DNA from 2 places in the Actinacidiphila sp. ITFR-21 genome. Region 2 is predicted to be linked to the other one. Evidence: riboswitches for the same ligand, from Rfam matches in the RefSeq annotation. Region 2 holds a riboswitch; the other holds the start of a gene.

Region 1 (8,235 bases), 1.5 Mb from region 2:
CGCCGACCTCGTCGGCGATCCGCCGGAACCCGGCGAAGTCCAGCTGCCGCGGGTACGCCGACCAGCCCGCGATGATCAGCCGCGGGCGGTGCTCCTTCGCCAGCCGCTCGACCTCCGCCATGTCGACCAGGCCGGTCCGGTCGTCCACGTGGTAGGCGGTGACCCGGTACAGCCTGCCGGAGAAGTTGATCCGCATACCGTGGGTCAGATGGCCGCCGTGCGCCAGGTCCAGGCCGAGGACGGTGTCGCCCGGCTCGATCAGCGCGAACATGGCCGCCGCGTTCGCCTGCGCGCCCGAGTGCGGCTGCACGTTTGCCGCCTCGGCGCCGAACAGCTCCTTCACCCGGTCGACGGCGAGCCGCTCGATCACGTCGACGTGCTCGCAGCCGCCGTAGTAGCGGCGGCCGGGGTAGCCCTCGGCGTACTTGTTGGTCAGGACCGAGCCCTGGGCTTCGAGGACCGCCACCGGAGCGAAGTTCTCCGAGGCGATCATCTCCAGGGTGGACTGCTGGCGGAGCAGCTCGGCGTCGATCGCGGCGGCGACGTCAGGGTCGAACTCGTGCAGGGACTGGTTCAGCAGGGACATGGGAACTTCCTGGTCGGGAGGGGCGGACAGCGGTGGCGCGCGGCTCAGCCGGCGCTGAACGCGTCGTAGTCGGCGGCCGACAGCAGGTCCGCCGCCTCCTCCGACACCCTCACCTTGAACAGCCAGCCGCCCTCGAACGGCGCGGAGTTGACCAGGGACGGGTCGTCGACCACGTCCTGGTTGGCCTCGGTGACCTCACCGGACACCGGCGAGTACAGGTCGCTGACCGACTTGGTGGACTCCAGCTCGCCGCAGGTCTCACCGGCCGTGACGGTCGAGCCGACCTCGGGGAGCTGGACGAAGACCACGTCGCCGAGCGCGTCGGCGGCGTGTGAGGTGATCCCCACGGTGGCGACCCCGTCGGCGGGGGCGGAGAGCCACTCGTGCTCCTTGCTGTAACGCAGCTGCTCAGGGTTGATGCTCATGGCGGAATTCTCCCGGATGGGTCGGAGCGCCCGCACAGGGGACGCGCTGGACGGAGGACGGTACGGAACGGGTCCGCGGCGGACCGCGGGCCGGAGCACCCGGCCGCGGCGGCGCCTGGGGCCGGGTGCGCAAAGCCTAGGGAACGGAAGGGGAACGGAAGCGGAAGCGGGTGGAAGGGCGACGCCGCGGCGGGAGCGGGAGCGGAGGCCGAGGGGAAGCGAGCACGGGTGCGGGACGCCGCAGGGCCGCGGCCCGGCAGGCCGCAGCCGTCGCTCGGCGGGAGCGTCGCCCTCGCTCAGCGGGAGCGCTTGTAGAACGGCAGCGCCACGACCCCGTGCGGCTCCCGCACCCCGCGGATGTCCACCGCGACCCCCGCCGAGCCCGGCGCCGCGTACGCCGCGTCCACGTACGCCATCGCGATCGGGACCCCGAGGGTGGGGGAGGGCGCCCCGGAGGTGACCTCGCCGATGACCGCGCCGGCCGCGTCCGTCACCGGGTAGCCCGCCCGCGGCACCCGGCGGCCCTCGGCGACCAGCCCGACCAGCTTGCGCGGCGGTGCGGCGGCGGCCCGCCCGGCGGCGGCGGTCAGTGCCCGCCGGCCCACGAAGTCCCCGGGTTTGCCGAACGCCACCACCCGGCCCAGCCCCGCGTCGAAGGGCGTGACGGCGGCGCTCAGCTCGTGCCCGTACAGCGGCATCCCGGCCTCCAGCCGCAGCGTGTCCCGGCAGGACAGCCCGCAGGGTACGAGCCCGGCCGCCGCCCCCGCCCCGCTCAGCGCCCGCCACAGCCGCTCGGCGTCGGCCGGCGCCACGAACAGCTCGAAGCCGTCCTCGCCGGTGTAGCCGGTCCTGGCGATCAGCGCGTCCACCCCGGCGACCGTGCCGGGCAGCCCGGCGTAGTACTTGAGGTGGTCCAGGTCGGCGTCGGTGACCGACTTCAGGATGCCGGGCGCCTCCGGGCCCTGGACGGCGAGCAGGGCGTACGCGTCCCGGTCGTCGCGGACCCGCGCCTCGAACCCGGTCGCCCGCTCGGTCACCGCGTCCAGCACGGTCTGCGCGTTGGAGGCGTTGGCGACGATCAGGTACGTGTCGTCGGCCGTCCGGTAGACGATCAGGTCGTCCAGGATGCCGCCGCCCGGCGCGCAGATCATGGTGTACCGGGCCCGGCCGACCGCCAGCGCGGACAGGTGGCCGACCAGGGCGTGGTCCAGGGCCCGGCCCGCCTGCGGCCCGGTGACGGTGATCTCACCCATGTGCGAGAGGTCGAAGAGGCCGGCGCGGGTGCGTACCGCCTGGTGCTCCTCGCGCTCGCTGGCGTACCGCAGCGGCATGTCCCAGCCCGCGAAGTCGGTCATGGTGGCGCCGAGGGCGCGGTGCAGCGCGTCCAGCGCGGTGCGGCGGGTCGCGGGCACCGGTACGGGCGTGGACACGGGCACGGAAACGGGCGCGGCCTGCGGGTCGCGGGGTTCGCTCATCGGAAAGTGCTCCCAGACGGATCGACGGACGGACGTGGCCAAGCGGGAACCTGGCCTCCCCATCTGTCATCGGAACCTGAGAGGTTCACCGTGACCCGCGAGGGGGCACGGCTTGCACCGTGGGTGGGACCGGCCCCGTACCGCGCAGCGCGGCAGCGGCCCGTCCGCTTTTCAGATCTGCCTCGGTCGCGCGGTATCTGTGCCTGAGAGATTCAAGGGAGGACTTGCTCCTTCGGCGCCCGCCCCGACCGGGGGCGGAACTCTCCCGCGCGGCCTCCAACGGCCGTTATGCAAGGTGTCCGGCCCATCATCGCATGCCCGCGGGCCCGGCAGCCGCTAGGGTTTCCGGGCAGCAGGACAGTGGCACATGGGCGGACAAGGGTGGACATGGAGAATCCGGCACCGTACATATGGCCGGCCAACGAGCTGGAAGAGGTGCTCGCCGCGAGCCTGGGCGACCCCTCGGCGACGCCCCGGCTGATGGAGGTGCTCAGCCGGTCCCGGGTGTGGGTGCCACTGCCCAACGGCGGCCACCAGGGCGCCCCGGGCTTCGACCTGCCCACCATGGAACTGGAGGGCGCGCCCTACGTGCCGGTGTTCAGCTCCGAGCAGCAGTTCCGGCAGGCCGCCGACGGCATGTCCTGCACGATCGCGCCGGTGCACGAGTTCGCCCGCGGGCTGCCCCCGCTGGTGGGCATCGCGGTGAACCCGGGCGGGGCCGTGGGAGTGCCGGTGCCGCCGGCCGCCGTGGCGGGGCTGTGCCGTCCGGAGGGCGGCGGGCCCGGCGCCCCGCGGCCCGGCGCCCGGGTGCGGCTGTGGCAGCCGGCTCCGCACGAGGAGCCGGTGGACTTCCTGGCCGCGGCGGCGGCCGAGTTCGCGGTGAGCCCGGTGGTGCTCAGCGCCCGCCGGGCGCTGGCCTCGGTGGAGGAGAAGGCGCCCGAGCTGTTCGTCGGGGTGGAGCTGGACCGCTGGCAGGAGGCGGACCGGGCCGCCGCGATGGACGCCGTCGGCCGGGCACTGGGCGCGGTGCCGCTGCCCTGGCAGGTCCAGCTGATCCTGCTCGACGTGGCCCAGGACCCGGTGAGCGACTGGATGCTGGAGCAGGTCGGGCCGTTCTTCGTCCGGGACTGACCGCGCGACCAGCGGGTATCCGCGGAGCGTCGCGGAGTGTCGCCGGCCGACTACGTATATGCCGCGTATACGCCGACTTTAGCCGGTGCGGGTTGAGTCGGTCAGCGTTCCACCGGGAACACTCGACCTGATTTGATGGCAGGCAGCGCACGGATGTGCGCCGGACGGACCGAACAGGCCGACCGGACCGGGCAGCCGGGCACGGTCGGCGGACAGCACACAGAACCGAACAGCGCAAAGAGCGGACAACCGACCAAGGGGAAGGGGCGGTCCCACGTGATCGCGGGCGCGCAAGGCGGCGCGGCGGCGGCCGGCCATATGGAGCAGATGCTGCTCCAGGTGGCCCCCGGCCGGTTCGACGCTTACGAGAACCTGCTCGGATCGCTGGCCGCCGGCCAGGTGTGGATGCTGCTGTGGCGGGGTTCGACCGGCTCGGCGGACGCCCAGTACGGCAGCATGGAGATCGGCGGCCACGGCTACGCGCCCTGCTGCACCTCGCCCCGCGAACTGGCCGCCAGTGGCTGGACCCGCGAGCACGAGGTGGTCTCCGGGCGGGACATCGCGCTCACCCTCTACCCCGACCGCTGCGGCCTGTGGCTCAACCCGCACGCGGCCGACGGCGGCGTCGGCGTGCCCTGGCCGGACCTGAGACGGATCGCCGTCGGCCTGGACCTGCTGCCGGCCGGACCGCTCCAGATCGGCGAACCCTCCCTGCAGATCCCGCAGTTCTACGCCCTGCTGGCCCAGGCCGCCCACCGCACCCCGGCGGTCCGCTCGCTGCGCCGGGCCTGGGTCCAGCCGGCCCTCGGCGAGCCGTACCTCGCGGTCGGCGTCGAGGTGTACGACTCCTCGCCGCAGGCGGTCGAGTCGGTCCGGCTGATGATGCGGCAGGCCGTGTCCGGCGTCCCGGACGGCCTCGCGGTCTCCACGGTCGCCATGGCGGACGCGTACGACCCGGTGGGCATGTGGATGCGGGCCAACGGCCAGCCGTTCTTCGACCGCGAGGCGTACGGCGGCGGCGCCTCGTGGGGCCCGGCGCGCTACTGACCGCCGCCCGCGGGCGGCGCCACCCGTTCCGGGACGGAAGCCGGACCGGTACGGCGGCGCCGGGCCGGCCCACGGCCGCCGCTCCCCCCGCGGACAGCGGGGCCGCCCCGACCGACCGCACGGGGAGACCGCGCCCGCTCCCGTACCGCGTCGCCCGCTTCCGGAGCGGGACACCCGCATCCGCGCCGCGTCACTTCTCCCGGGCGAAGATGCCCTCCAGCAGCCCCAGCGGCGGGCTCCCCAGCGCCAGCAGCGACGTGTGGAAGCGCGGCAGCGAGAACTCCCCGCCCCACTTGCGCCTGGCCCGCGCCCGCAGCCGCATGATCTCCAGCTTTCCCCAGGTGTAGCGGCCGTAGCCGGCGTCGAAGGTGCCGCGCCGCGCCTCGGACGCGGCGCTGGTACGGGCCAGGTGGGCGTCGCGCATGAACAGCCGGGTGGCCTCCTCCAGGTCCATCGTGCCGGTGTGCAGACCGATCGCGCAGGTCAGCCGGGTGACCCGGACCAGCGCCTCCAGGGCGACGCCGATGGCGAAGCGCGGGTCGTGGGCGCGGAAGCCCTCCTCCAGGCAGACCTCTTCGACGTAGTGCGCCCAGCCCTCGCTGAAGGAGAGGCTGTGCAGGGTGCGGCGGACCGGGCCGCGGGTGCGGCGCAGTGCCCGGCCGTGCGCGAAGTGGCCGGGGGAGACCTCGTGCACGGTGATCGCCGGCAGGCTGGTCCGGCTGAAGACCGTCAGCCACTCCTCGCGCTCCTCGGCCGGCCAGTCCGGATCCGGCGGGGTGACGTGGTACCAGGAGGGCGCGTCGGACTCGCCGGGCGCCTCCCACGCCATCATGGCCATCGACCAGCGGCGCGACGGCGGGGCGGGGCCGACCAGGCACTCCCCGTCGACGTAGGGGGCCAGCCCGTGCTCCTTGGTGAAGGCGATCACCTCGTCGGTGAGCCGGGCCGCCTCCGGGATGACCTGGTCGGCGCCCGGGTGGTCGGCCAGCAGTTCGGGGATCAGCTCGTCGACCGTGCGGCGCGGGTCGAGGGCGCGGCAGGAGTCGGCGAGCAGCTCGGTCAGCCGGTCGCGCTCCCGGCCGGCGTCCCCGGCCAGCGCCTCCAGGTCCACCCGCAGCCCCTCCTGGGCTCCCATCAGCGAGGCGAGTGCCTTGCCGCCGAGCCGCGGGTCGGGGTCGCCGTGCTCGGCCGCGTCCTCCAGCCGGGCCAGCAGCCGGGCGTGCGCGGCGAGCGCGGCGGCCTCCGCCGGGCTCCGCTCCGGGTCGAGGCCGACGGCCAGGCCGCGGGCCGCGCCGAGCAGCGCCGCCGCGACCGGGGCGTTCACCCGGTCCAGCGCCGACAGCGAGGCGTCGATCGCCTCCGGCCAGTGCGCGAGGTGCCTGCGGCGGGCCCTGGCCCGCTCCTTGCGGGGCGCGTACTCCCGGTCGTAGCAGGCCAGTTCCAGGTTGGACAGATGCGGATACGGGTCGCGCCGGTGCATCTCCAGATCGCCGTACTGGGTGCGCAGCGCCTTCTCGAAGATCCGCAGGTGCGCCTCGTCGTGGGTGTCGTCCAGCCGGCCCTCCGCGCGGCGGGCGCGGACCACTTCTGCCAGCGCCCGGCGCACCCCGGCGGGGGACAGATCCTGGACCCGGCCGTCGTACTCGTGCAGGCCCGCCATTTCCCGGGCCTGTGGCATCATCAGGTCATACACCGCGCGCAGCCGCTCGTTCACCAGACGACCGTACCCCGAGGTACGGGTCGGTAACGGTCGATGAATCACCACATCACAGTTGCGCATCCGTTCCCGGTCAGGGCTGGCGGGTGATCACCGCGGCACAGAAGAATCCACCGGCAGAAGGCGCTGTGACGTATCCGAGAACCGTCATCGCGGTCGAATCGACAAAAGCCGCTACAGCGGCGGGCGCGCGCCGGCTACCCGCCGGCGAGAGGGGTCAGCTACGCCATGACCGCACCGATTGAGACCACCCATGGACAGGCGGAGGCCCAGCCCGAAGCCATTCTCCAGGGGGCCGGGCGGAAGACGATCGAGGGACGGTCCCTCGGGCAGATCGCCTGGACGCGCTTCAAGCGCGACAAGGTCGCCGTTGCCGGTGGCATCGTTGTCATCTGCCTGGTGCTGCTCGCCGTCCTCTCCAAGCTGATCGAGAAGGTCTTCGACCTCGACCCCAACGCCTTCCACCAGGACCTGGTGGACCCCAACACGGTGGCACCCAAGGGCGGCTGGGGCGGGATGAGCTGGGCGCACCCGCTCGGCGTGGACCCCCAGTTCGGCCGCGACCTGCTGGCCCGGATCATCGAGGGATCCTGGGTGTCGATGCTGGTCGCGACCGGCGCCACCTTGCTGTCGGTGATCCTCGGCGTCATCTTCGGAGTGGTCGCCGGCTACTACGGCGGCTGGGTGGACAGCGCCATCAGCCGGCTGATGGACACCTTCCTGGCCTTTCCGCTGCTGCTGTTCGCGATCTCCATCTCGGCGTCGCTGCAGGACGGCGCGTTCGGCCTGAACGGGCTGCCGCTGCGGATCAGCGTGCTGATCTTCGTCATCGGCTTCTTCAACTGGCCGTACATGGGCCGGATCATCCGCGGCCAGACACTCTCCCTGCGGGAGCGGGAGTTCGTCGAGGCGGCCCGCAGTCTCGGCGCCCGCGGGCCGTTCATCCTGTTCAAGGAGCTGCTGCCGAACCTGGTCGCGCCGATCCTGGTCTACTCGACCCTGCTGATCCCGACCAACATCCTCTTCGAGGCCGCGCTGAGCTTCCTCGGCGTCGGCATCGCGCCGCCGCAGGCGTCCTGGGGCGGCATGCTCAACTCGGCCATCGATCTGTTCTACGCGGACCCGCAGTACATGGTCGTCCCCGGCCTGGCGATCTTCGTCACCGTCCTGGCGTTCAACCTGCTGGGCGACGGACTGCGCGACGCCCTCGATCCGCGCGGCAAGTGAACGCCACCCACAGACCACCCGCACGCAGTACGTACCACAGGCTTAAACACCGATTCAGGAGGCTTTCCTCGGCATGAACAGCAGAAAAGCGACAGCCACGCTGGCGCTTGCCATGGCACTCGCCCTGGGAGCATCCGCGTGCAGCAGCGACTCGAAGGACGACGGCAAGAAGACCGGGGGCGGCACGAAGAGCACCGCCTCCGGTGTCTCCGCCGCGAAGGACGCCGCCCTGACCGGCATCGTGAACGCCTCGGACAAGAAGGGGGGCACCGTCACGATGGAGAACTCCGACGTGCCGGACTCCCTCGACCCGGGCAACACGTACTACGGCTGGGTGCAGAACTTCTCCCGCCTCTACGCGCGTACCCTGCTCACCTTCAAGCCGGCCGCCGGCAGCGCGGGCCTCCAGGTCGTCCCGGACCTCGCCACCGGCCTCGGCAAGGCCAGCGCGGACGCCAAGACGTGGACGTACACCATCCGTCCCGGCCTGAAGTACGACGACGGCACGCCGATCACCACCAAGGACATCAAGTACGGCATCGAGCGCAGCAACTTCGCGCCCGAGGCGCTGTCCAACGGCCCGACGTACTTCAAGGCGTACCTCGAGGGCGGCGACAAGTACCAGGG
Region 2 (8,235 bases):
CGCCGTGAGCGCGGTGGGGTGAGCCCGGCCGCGGGCCCGCGGCCGGTCGGCGCGGTGGCAGGCCCGGCCGGTAGCCGGCCGGGCCCCGCGGCTCATCCCACCGGCCAGGTGTGCACCGGATCCCCGCCCTCCATGAACTCCCGGTAGCGCTGGGTCATGGCGGCGAGGGCGGGCCGCCGGTCCAGCCCGCGCTCCAGCATCCGGTGGAAGACTGCCGACTGCCATTCCGCGCCGTTGGTGCGGCGCAGGCAGCGCTGTTCGACGATGCCGAGGTAGTGGTCGCGGTCCGCCGGGTCGATGCCCCAGCCGTCGAGCCCGGCGGCGGCCAGCGGCAGCAGCTCGTCCAGGACCAGCCCGGCCGCCGGGACCTCGGCGAGCGCCCCGCTGCGGCCACGCGGCCAGTGCAGGGTGGCGTCGATCCCGTACCGGCAGGACGCGTCGAAGTTGGCGGCGGCCACCTCGAACGGCATACGCTGCCACACCGGGCGCGGCGCGTCGGCCAGCGCCCGGACCAGCCCGTAGTAGAAGGCGGTGTTGGCCAGAACGTCGGCGACGGTGGGCCCGGCGGGCATCACCCGGTTCTCCACCCGCAGGTGCGGCACACCGTCCACCACGTCGTACACCGGGCGGTTCCAGCGGTAGATGGTGCCGTTGTGCAGCGTCAGCTCCCGCAGCCGGGGCACTCCCCCCTCGTCCAGTACCCGCAGCGGGTCCTCGTCGTCGCAGATCGGCAGCAGCGCGGGGAAGTACCGTACGTTCTCGGCGAACAGGTCGGCGGCCGAGTCGATCCAGCGCTCGCCGAACCAGCTCAGCGGCCGTACGCCCTGGGCCCGCAGTTCCCGCGGGCGGGTGTCGGTGGCCTGCTGGAACAGCATCGGGCGGGTCTCGCGCCACAGCTCCCGGCCGAACAGGAACGGCGAGTTGGCGCCCACGGCGACCTGCGGCCCGGACACCGCCTGCGCGGCGTTCCACACGGCGGGGAAACGGCCCGGGGTGACCTGCAGATGCATCTGGGTGGAGGTGCAGGCGGCCTCCAGGGCGATGGTCGCCGAGGTGTATACGAGATGCTCCACGCCCTGGATGTCGAGCGTGATGTCCTCCCCGCGCATCGCCAGGATCTGGTCGTTCAGCAGGAGGAAGCGGTCGTCACCGGACAGGTTGGCCGACACCAGGTCCTGTGCCTCCAAGGTGGGCAGAATTCCCACCATGACGATGCGTGCACCGACTTCGGACGCCATCCGGTCGGCGTAGCCGAGACCGGTGCGCAGTTCCTCGGCGAGCCGGTCGAGCACCCGCCCGGAAAGCGGATGCGGCGCGATGTTCACTTCGATATTGAACTGAGCCAGTTCGGTCTGGAAATCACGGCTGGCGATGCGCTCCAGTACCGCTTCGTTCATCATGCGGGGCAGACCTGCGGAATCCGCGAGATTCAGTTCGATCTCCAGCCCCATCAGATTGCGCGGCCGGTCGAACCGCTTCTCGTCCAGCAGCCGCTCCAGCCCCAGCAGGCACTGCTGGAGCTTGTGCCGGTACAGCCTGCGGTCTGCCAGGCCGAACGTACCGGCTTCGACCTTCTCGCCCATGGAAGCGTCCCTTCCTCGCATGGCTCCGGCGCGGCCCTCCCCCAAGGATGCCCACCCAAATGATCGATTACGCCACACTCGACCCGTTCGGCGCGCTAGGCTTGGGCTACGGCGTGATGAGCGCACGTCCCAGCGGCACATTCCACGGCCGGGTGCCTTTGTAAAAACCCGGTGAATGGGACCGGTGGGTTCCGGCCGTCCGTAGGGGGTCCGGATATCCGGTCACCGCCCCCATACCCTGCGGAAATGCCGTCGGCGCCCCCCGCGGAAGAAGGCGAATTCTCGTCTTGCGCGTAATACCGGCAGCGACTAGATGAAACATGGAGCGAACAAGCGTCGTATAAACTCCGCGCACAAGGCAAGGCTTCCGCCCTCCCCGGACGTGCCCGAGCAGGAGTTCGCCCTGCATCGACAGCGCCGTCCGCCCCCGCCCACGCTCCACTGTTTGTCTCCCAGTGAGAGGCGACATCATGCCGCTGCTTGTCCCCCCAGCACCCGCTCCCGCCCTGTTGAGCGTCCTGGCCGCGCTCAGTTCGCCAGCGGCGGTCCTGGAGATCCGGACCCCGGCGCTGCGCACTGCCGAAGGGCCACTGGACGCCGAACACCCGCTACCTGTCCACGTGTTCGAACCTGCCCCGGTACCCGGCGGCCTGCCTCACGCGCGGCTGACCGGCTGGCGGTTCCACATCAGGGCGGGCGCCGGAGTGGTCGCCGCGGGCGAAACCGTGGCGACCCCCGACGGCTGGGTCTTCTCGCGCTTCTCCGAAGGTCCCTACCTGGCCTCCACCGAACGGGCGCTGCGCCAGGCGGAGACGCTGCCAACCACGTACCAGCCGCATCTGCTGTCGGTGCCCAGCCTGTACATGCTGGCGCTGTGGCTGCACTGCCGTCCGCGGACCGACGCGGCCACCGCTCAGCCCGACCCGTCGGACCTGCTGATCCCGCTGGCCCCGGCGCCGCCCGGGATCGCCGCGCACCGGGTGCACCGGCTGGTGGAGCTGGCGCCGGCGCTGAGCAGGCGGCTGTCGCCGCCGCTGCTGGGGTCGCCCGCCTGAAGAGCGGATCCCCGCCCCCCACGGTGCCCTCCCCGCCGCCACGGCCGGGAGGGCACCGCTGTCGTACCGGCCGGCCGCCTCCGTCGTACCGGCGGGTACCGTCGTGAACACATCGTGACGGCAACCGCCCGCCCGGGTGACGCGTCCTCCACCTTCGAGGACAGCCTGCGCGAAACAGCTGCGGATCGGGGTCGGTGGAGCAACACTGGGACCGGCCGCACCATGAACGGGGGGACGGACATGGACCAGGCGGCAGACGCGACCGCCCGCACGACCCATTTCCCGCAGCGAAAGACACCTGCCATGTGCAACCACCAGCCGCAGTGCCCGACCGCAGAGTGCGCCGACCGTGAGGCCGCCTGCACCGTGGCCCACCACCCGGAGCAGGGCTGGAGCCTGCTCTGCAACGGGGTGGTGCTCTTCGAGGACACCGGCGAGCTGCTGCCCGACGGGCAGATCATCGCCCCGCACCGCCCGCTGGCCGGCGGCCGGATCAGCACCGCGGCCTGACCGCGACCCACCCACGACCCACCGCCCCACGACCCACCCACGACCCACCACCCCGCGACCGAGCCGGCCCCACCGCAAGCGGCGGGACCGGCTCTCACCGTTCGTCCGTGCCCAGGGCGTGCACGGGCCGGTGCGTGTACCGGGGCAGGTAGGGACGACGGGCCCGCCCGGCCCGCCGGCTCAGTGGGCGTAGGACTCCACCGGCGGGCAGGAGCACACCAGGTTCCGGTCACCGAAGGCCCCGTCGATCCGGCGGACCGGCGGCCAGTACTTGTCCGCGGCCGACACGCCGGCCGGGAAGACGGCTTCCTCGCGGCTGTAGAGGTGCTGCCACGCGCCGCCGAGCGTCGCGGCGGTGTGCGGCGCGCCGCGCAGCGGGTTGTCGTCCGCGGGCCACTCGCCGGCGCCGACCCGGTCGATCTCGCCGCGGATGGCGATCATCGCCGCGCAGAAGCGGTCCAGCTCGGCGAGGTCCTCGCTCTCGGTGGGCTCGATCATCAGGGTACCGGCCACCGGGAAGGACATGGTCGGCGCGTGGAAGCCGTAGTCGATCAGCCGCTTGGCGACGTCGTCGACGCTGACACCGGTCTCCTTGGTCAGCGGGCGCAGGTCGATGACGCACTCGTGGGCGACCAGGCCGCCGGGCCCGGTGTAGAGCACCGGGTAGTGCGGTCCGAGGCGCTTGGCGACGTAGTTGGCGCTGAGCACGGCCGCCTGGGTGGCGCGCTTGAGGCCCTCGGCGCCCATCAGCCGCACGTACGTCCAGGAGATCGGCAGGATGCCCGCCGAGCCCCAGGGCGCGGCCGACACCGGGCCGACGCCCGTGGCCGGACCCGCGGCCGGCTGCAGCGGGTGGTTCGGCAGGTACGGCGCCAGGTGCTCGCGGACCGCGACCGGGCCGACACCGGGGCCGCCGCCGCCGTGCGGGATGCAGAACGTCTTGTGCAGGTTCAGGTGCGAGACGTCCGCGCCGAACCGGCCGGGCCTGGCCAGGCCCACCAGCGCGTTGAGGTTGGCGCCGTCCACGTACACCTGGCCGCCGGCGTCGTGCACGGCCGCGCAGATGTCGGTGATGTTGTCCTCGAAGACACCGTGGGTGGACGGGTAGGTGACCATCAGGACGGCGAGCCGGTCGCGGTGCTGCTCGATCTTGGCCCGCAGGTCGTCCACGTCGACGTCGCCGTTCTCCCCGGTCCTGACCACGACGACCTGCAGGCCGGCCATCACCGCGCTGGCCGCGTTGGTGCCGTGCGCGGACGAGGGGATCAGGCAGACGGTACGGCCGGTGTCGCCGGCCGCCCGGTGGTAGGCGCGGACCGCGAGCAGTCCGGCCAGTTCGCCCTGTGAGCCGGCGTTGGGCTGGAGGCTGACCTTGTCGTAGCCGGTGACCTCGGCGAGCTGGTCCTCCAGGCCGTGGATCAGTTCGAGGTAGCCGGCGGCCTGCTCGGCCGGCGCGAAGGGGTGCAGGGCGCCGAACTCGGGCCAGGTGACGGGCTCCATCTCGGTGGTGGCGTTGAGCTTCATGGTGCAGGAGCCGAGCGGGATCATGCCGCGGTCCAGCGCGTAGTCGCGGTCGGCGAGCCGCCGCAGGTAGCGCAGCATCGCGGTCTCGCTGCGGTGCCGGTGGAAGACCGGGTGGGTCAGGTACGTCCCGGTACGCAGCAGGGCGGCGGGCAGCGCGTCGTCGGTGGCGGCGTCCAGCGCGTCGAGGTCGACGGCGCCGTCGGCGCCGAAGGCGGCCAGGACCGCGGCCAGCTGGGCCCGGTCGGTGGTCTCGTCGCAGGCGACGCCGACCCGGTCGGCGTCGGCCAGGCGCAGGTTGACGCCGGCCGCGCGGGCGGCGGCCACCACCCGGGCGGCGCGGCCGGGAACGTGGGCGGTCAGGGTGTCGAAGTACCCGCTGTGCTCGACGGTGACGCCGGCCGCGCGCAGGCCCGCGGCCAGGACGACCGCGTAGCGGTGTACGCGCCGGGCGATCGCGGCCAGGCCGTCGGGGCCGTGGTAGACGGCGTACATGCCCGCCATCACGGCGAGCAGCACCTGCGCGGTGCAGATGTTGCTGGTGGCCTTCTCCCGGCGGATGTGCTGCTCGCGGGTCTGCAGGGCCAGCCGGTACGCCTTGTTCCCGTCGGCGTCCACCGAGACGCCGACGAGCCGGCCGGGCAGGTTGCGGGCGTAGCCCTCGCGGACCGCCATGTAGCCGGCGTGCGGACCGCCGAAGCCCATGGGCACCCCAAACCGCTGGGTGGTGCCGACCGCGATGTCCGCGCCCAGTTCGCCGGGAGACGTCAGCAGGGTGAGCGCCAGCAGGTCGGCGGCGACGGTGACGACCGCGCCCAGTTCGTGGGCCCGCTCGATCACCGGCCGCGGGTCCCGTACCGCGCCCGAGGCGCCCGGGTACTGGAGCAGTACGCCGAACACGCCGCGGCCCGCGATCTCGTCCGGAATGCCGGCGGTGAGGTCGGCGGTGACGACCTCGACGCCGGTGGGTTCGGCGCGGGTCCTGATCACCGCGAGGGTCTGCGGGAAGGTGTCGGCGTCGACCAGGAAGACGCCCTGCTTCACCTTGCCGACCCGGCGGGACAGCGCCATCGCCTCGGCCGCCGCGGTGCTCTCGTCCAGCAGCGAGGCGCCGGATGTGGGCAGCCCGGTGAGGTCGGCGACGACGGTCTGGAAGTTCAGCAGCGCCTCCAGCCGGCCCTGGGAGATCTCCGGCTGGTAGGGGGTGTAGGCGGTGTACCAGGCGGGATTCTCCAGCACGTTGCGCAGGATGACCGGAGGGGTGAAGGTGCCGTAGTAGCCGAGGCCGATCATCGGGGCCAGTACCTGGTTGCGGGCGGCCAGGGCGCGCAGTTCCGCGAGCACCTCGGCCTCGGTGCGGGCGGCCGGCAGGCGCAGTGCCCCGGCGCTCCTGATGGCGCCCGGCACGGCGGCGTCGGTCAGCTCGTCCAGCGAGCCGTATCCCACGTGGGCGAGCATCTTGGCCTGCGCCTCGGCGTCGGCGCCGATGTGCCGCCGGGCGAAGGGGGCGGCGGCTTCCAGCTCGGCGAGGGGAATGCGTCGGTCCGTCATCTGCGGAGGGCCCTCCTGGTCGTGGCGACCTTCGGGGGTGCGCCGCGGCGCGGGCACCCTTGCGGCCTCCCCCTCTGTCATCGGGACCTGAGAGCTTCACCGCCCCCGCGGGGGCGGCTTGCACCGTCGGTGGGGGCCGGCCCCGGGATTCCGGACCTGCCCCGCTTTCCAGAGTGACCTGGCCCATGCGGTACGGATGCCTGAGAGATTCCGGGGAGGATTTGCTCCTTCGGCGCCTCCGTCACGCCCGCCCTCGGGTGTTCGGAAGACTCTCCCGCATGGGGTGCTCAGCCGTCTCCCAGCCTACCAGCGCCTCTTCGGGGCCGTCCGGGAGCGGGGAGGCGACGCATGTCACGCGGTTCCCCGAGTCGACACCGCCACCGATGTGCCCTTTCGTGGTAGTCAGCAGCAGTCGTCATTGGTTGGAGGGACCGTGCAGACCGACATCGATCCGCGGAGCCTGATCGGCCGCCGCGCCTTCGACCGCGACGGTGCGAAGATCGGCACGGTGGACGAGGTGTACCTCGACGACGCGACGGGCGCGCCGGAGTGGGCGGCGGTGCGCACCGGGCTGTTCACCCGGGACGCGTTCGTACCGCTGGAGCCGAGCGAGCTGGTGGACGACGAGTTGCGGGTGCCGTTCAAAAAGGCCCTGATCAGGGATGCTCCGGACTTCGGGGTGGGCCGGCACCTTTCACCCGAGCAGGAGTTGCAGCTCTACCACCACTACGGCATGGACGTGCCGCGGTCGGAGGGCGACCGGCTGCCGCCGTCGGAGCGGGACTTCGGCGAACCGGCCGGCGGGGACGGCCCGGACTCCTCACCCGGCCGCCGCTGAACCGGTACCGGCGCGCGCAGGGCCCTGCGGCGGACCCTGCGCGGCACTCCGCGGGGCACCCTGCGGGGCGAGCAGCGGCAGCGGGTCGCTGTGGACGAGCGCCGGGTCCGCCACGGCGAAGGTACGCACCCGGCCGGGCCCGGTGTCGGAGGGTACCTCGAAACGGACCGTGACCCGCCCCACACCGCTGCCCTGCACCCAGCCGGCGCCGTACTCCTCATGGGTGACGTCCTGGCCCGGCAGCCAGTGGTTCACCCGTTCCGGTGAGGCCGGCGCCGCCGTGGGCGGCGGCTCGGCGGCGTCCTCGCCGTCCGGGCGGCTCTCCCCGCTCTGCGCGAAGAGGTCCTCCTGGGTGAAGTCCGCCAGTCCCGCGACGCCCACCCCGAGCAGTCGTACGCCGCCGGTGGTGTCGACGGCCTCGATGAGCCGGCGCGCGGTCTCCCGTACGACCACCGGGTCGTCGGTGGGGGCCCGCAGGGTCTCGGAGCGGGTCAGCGTGGAGAAGTCGTAGCGCCGAACCTTGACCACGACGGTCCGGCCGGAGCGGCCCGCGCCGCGCAGCCGCTGGACGCAGCGGTCGGCGAGGCGGTCGATCTGGTGGCGCACCTGGGCCCGGTCGGTGAGGTCGGTGTCGAAGGTGTCCTCGACGGAGATCGACTTCACGTCCCGGTCGGCGACCACCGGCCGGTTGTCCAGGCCGGCCGCCATCGCGTGCAGGGAGGCGCCGTGCGCCCTGCCGAGCAGCCGCACCAGTTCCGCCTCCCCGGCCTTCGCCATCTCAGCGACGGTACCGATGCCGGCCTTGCGCAGGTGCTCGGCGGTGGCCGGCCCGACGCCCCACAGGGTGCGGACCGGCAGCGGATCGAGTAAAGCGCGCTCGGTGCCGGGCTCAACCACCACCAGGCCGTCCGGCTTGGCCTTCTCGGAGGCGATCTTGGCCAGCAGTTTGGAGCCGGCGAGGCCGACGGAGGCGGTGAGGCCGGTGGCGGCCCGGATGCGGGCGCGCAGCCGCACCGCGACCTGGCGGGGGTCCTCCTCGCCCCCGGCGGCCTCCAGGTCGAGGAACGCCTCGTCGAGGCTGAGCGGCTCGATCAGCGGGGACACCTCGGCGAGCAGCGCCATCACGGTCTCGCTGATCCGCCGGTAGATGCCGAAGCGGGGGTAGAGGTAGGCGGCG

Evidence for each region. Region 2 has a riboswitch for glycine ahead of gcvP (aminomethyl-transferring glycine dehydrogenase). Riboswitches for the same ligand answer to the same signal wherever they lie in the genome.
Region 1: it holds a riboswitch for glycine, as region 2 does, so the genes downstream of both, gcvT (glycine cleavage system aminomethyltransferase GcvT) here and gcvP (aminomethyl-transferring glycine dehydrogenase) in region 2, are expected to answer to the same signal.

What each region holds. Positions count from the first base shown of each region.
Region 1 covers NZ_CP134605.1:5,219,597-5,227,831, forward strand. Annotated here, with positions in the region: gene glyA (serine hydroxymethyltransferase) at 1-586, opposite strand, end outside; gene gcvH (glycine cleavage system protein GcvH) at 631-1,011, opposite strand; gene gcvT (glycine cleavage system aminomethyltransferase GcvT) at 1,308-2,486, opposite strand; glycine riboswitch at 2,668-2,764, opposite strand; gene RLT57_RS23460 (enhanced serine sensitivity protein SseB) at 2,874-3,617, shown strand; gene RLT57_RS23465 (enhanced serine sensitivity protein SseB C-terminal domain-containing protein) at 3,894-4,664, shown strand; gene RLT57_RS23470 (DUF885 family protein) at 4,855-6,378, opposite strand; gene RLT57_RS23475 (ABC transporter permease) at 6,610-7,608, shown strand; gene RLT57_RS23480 (ABC transporter substrate-binding protein) at 7,682-8,235, shown strand, end outside.
Region 2 covers NZ_CP134605.1:6,692,671-6,700,905, reverse strand. Annotated here, with positions in the region: gene RLT57_RS29935 (VWA domain-containing protein) at 1-8, shown strand, start outside; gene RLT57_RS29930 (glutamate--cysteine ligase) at 93-1,583, opposite strand; gene RLT57_RS29925 (hypothetical protein) at 2,054-2,638, shown strand; gene RLT57_RS29920 (DUF5999 family protein) at 2,942-3,148, shown strand; gene gcvP (aminomethyl-transferring glycine dehydrogenase) at 3,329-6,220, opposite strand; glycine riboswitch at 6,288-6,397, opposite strand; glycine riboswitch at 6,399-6,507, opposite strand; gene RLT57_RS29910 (PRC-barrel domain-containing protein) at 6,654-7,058, shown strand; gene RLT57_RS29905 (DNA polymerase IV) at 7,041-8,235, opposite strand, start outside.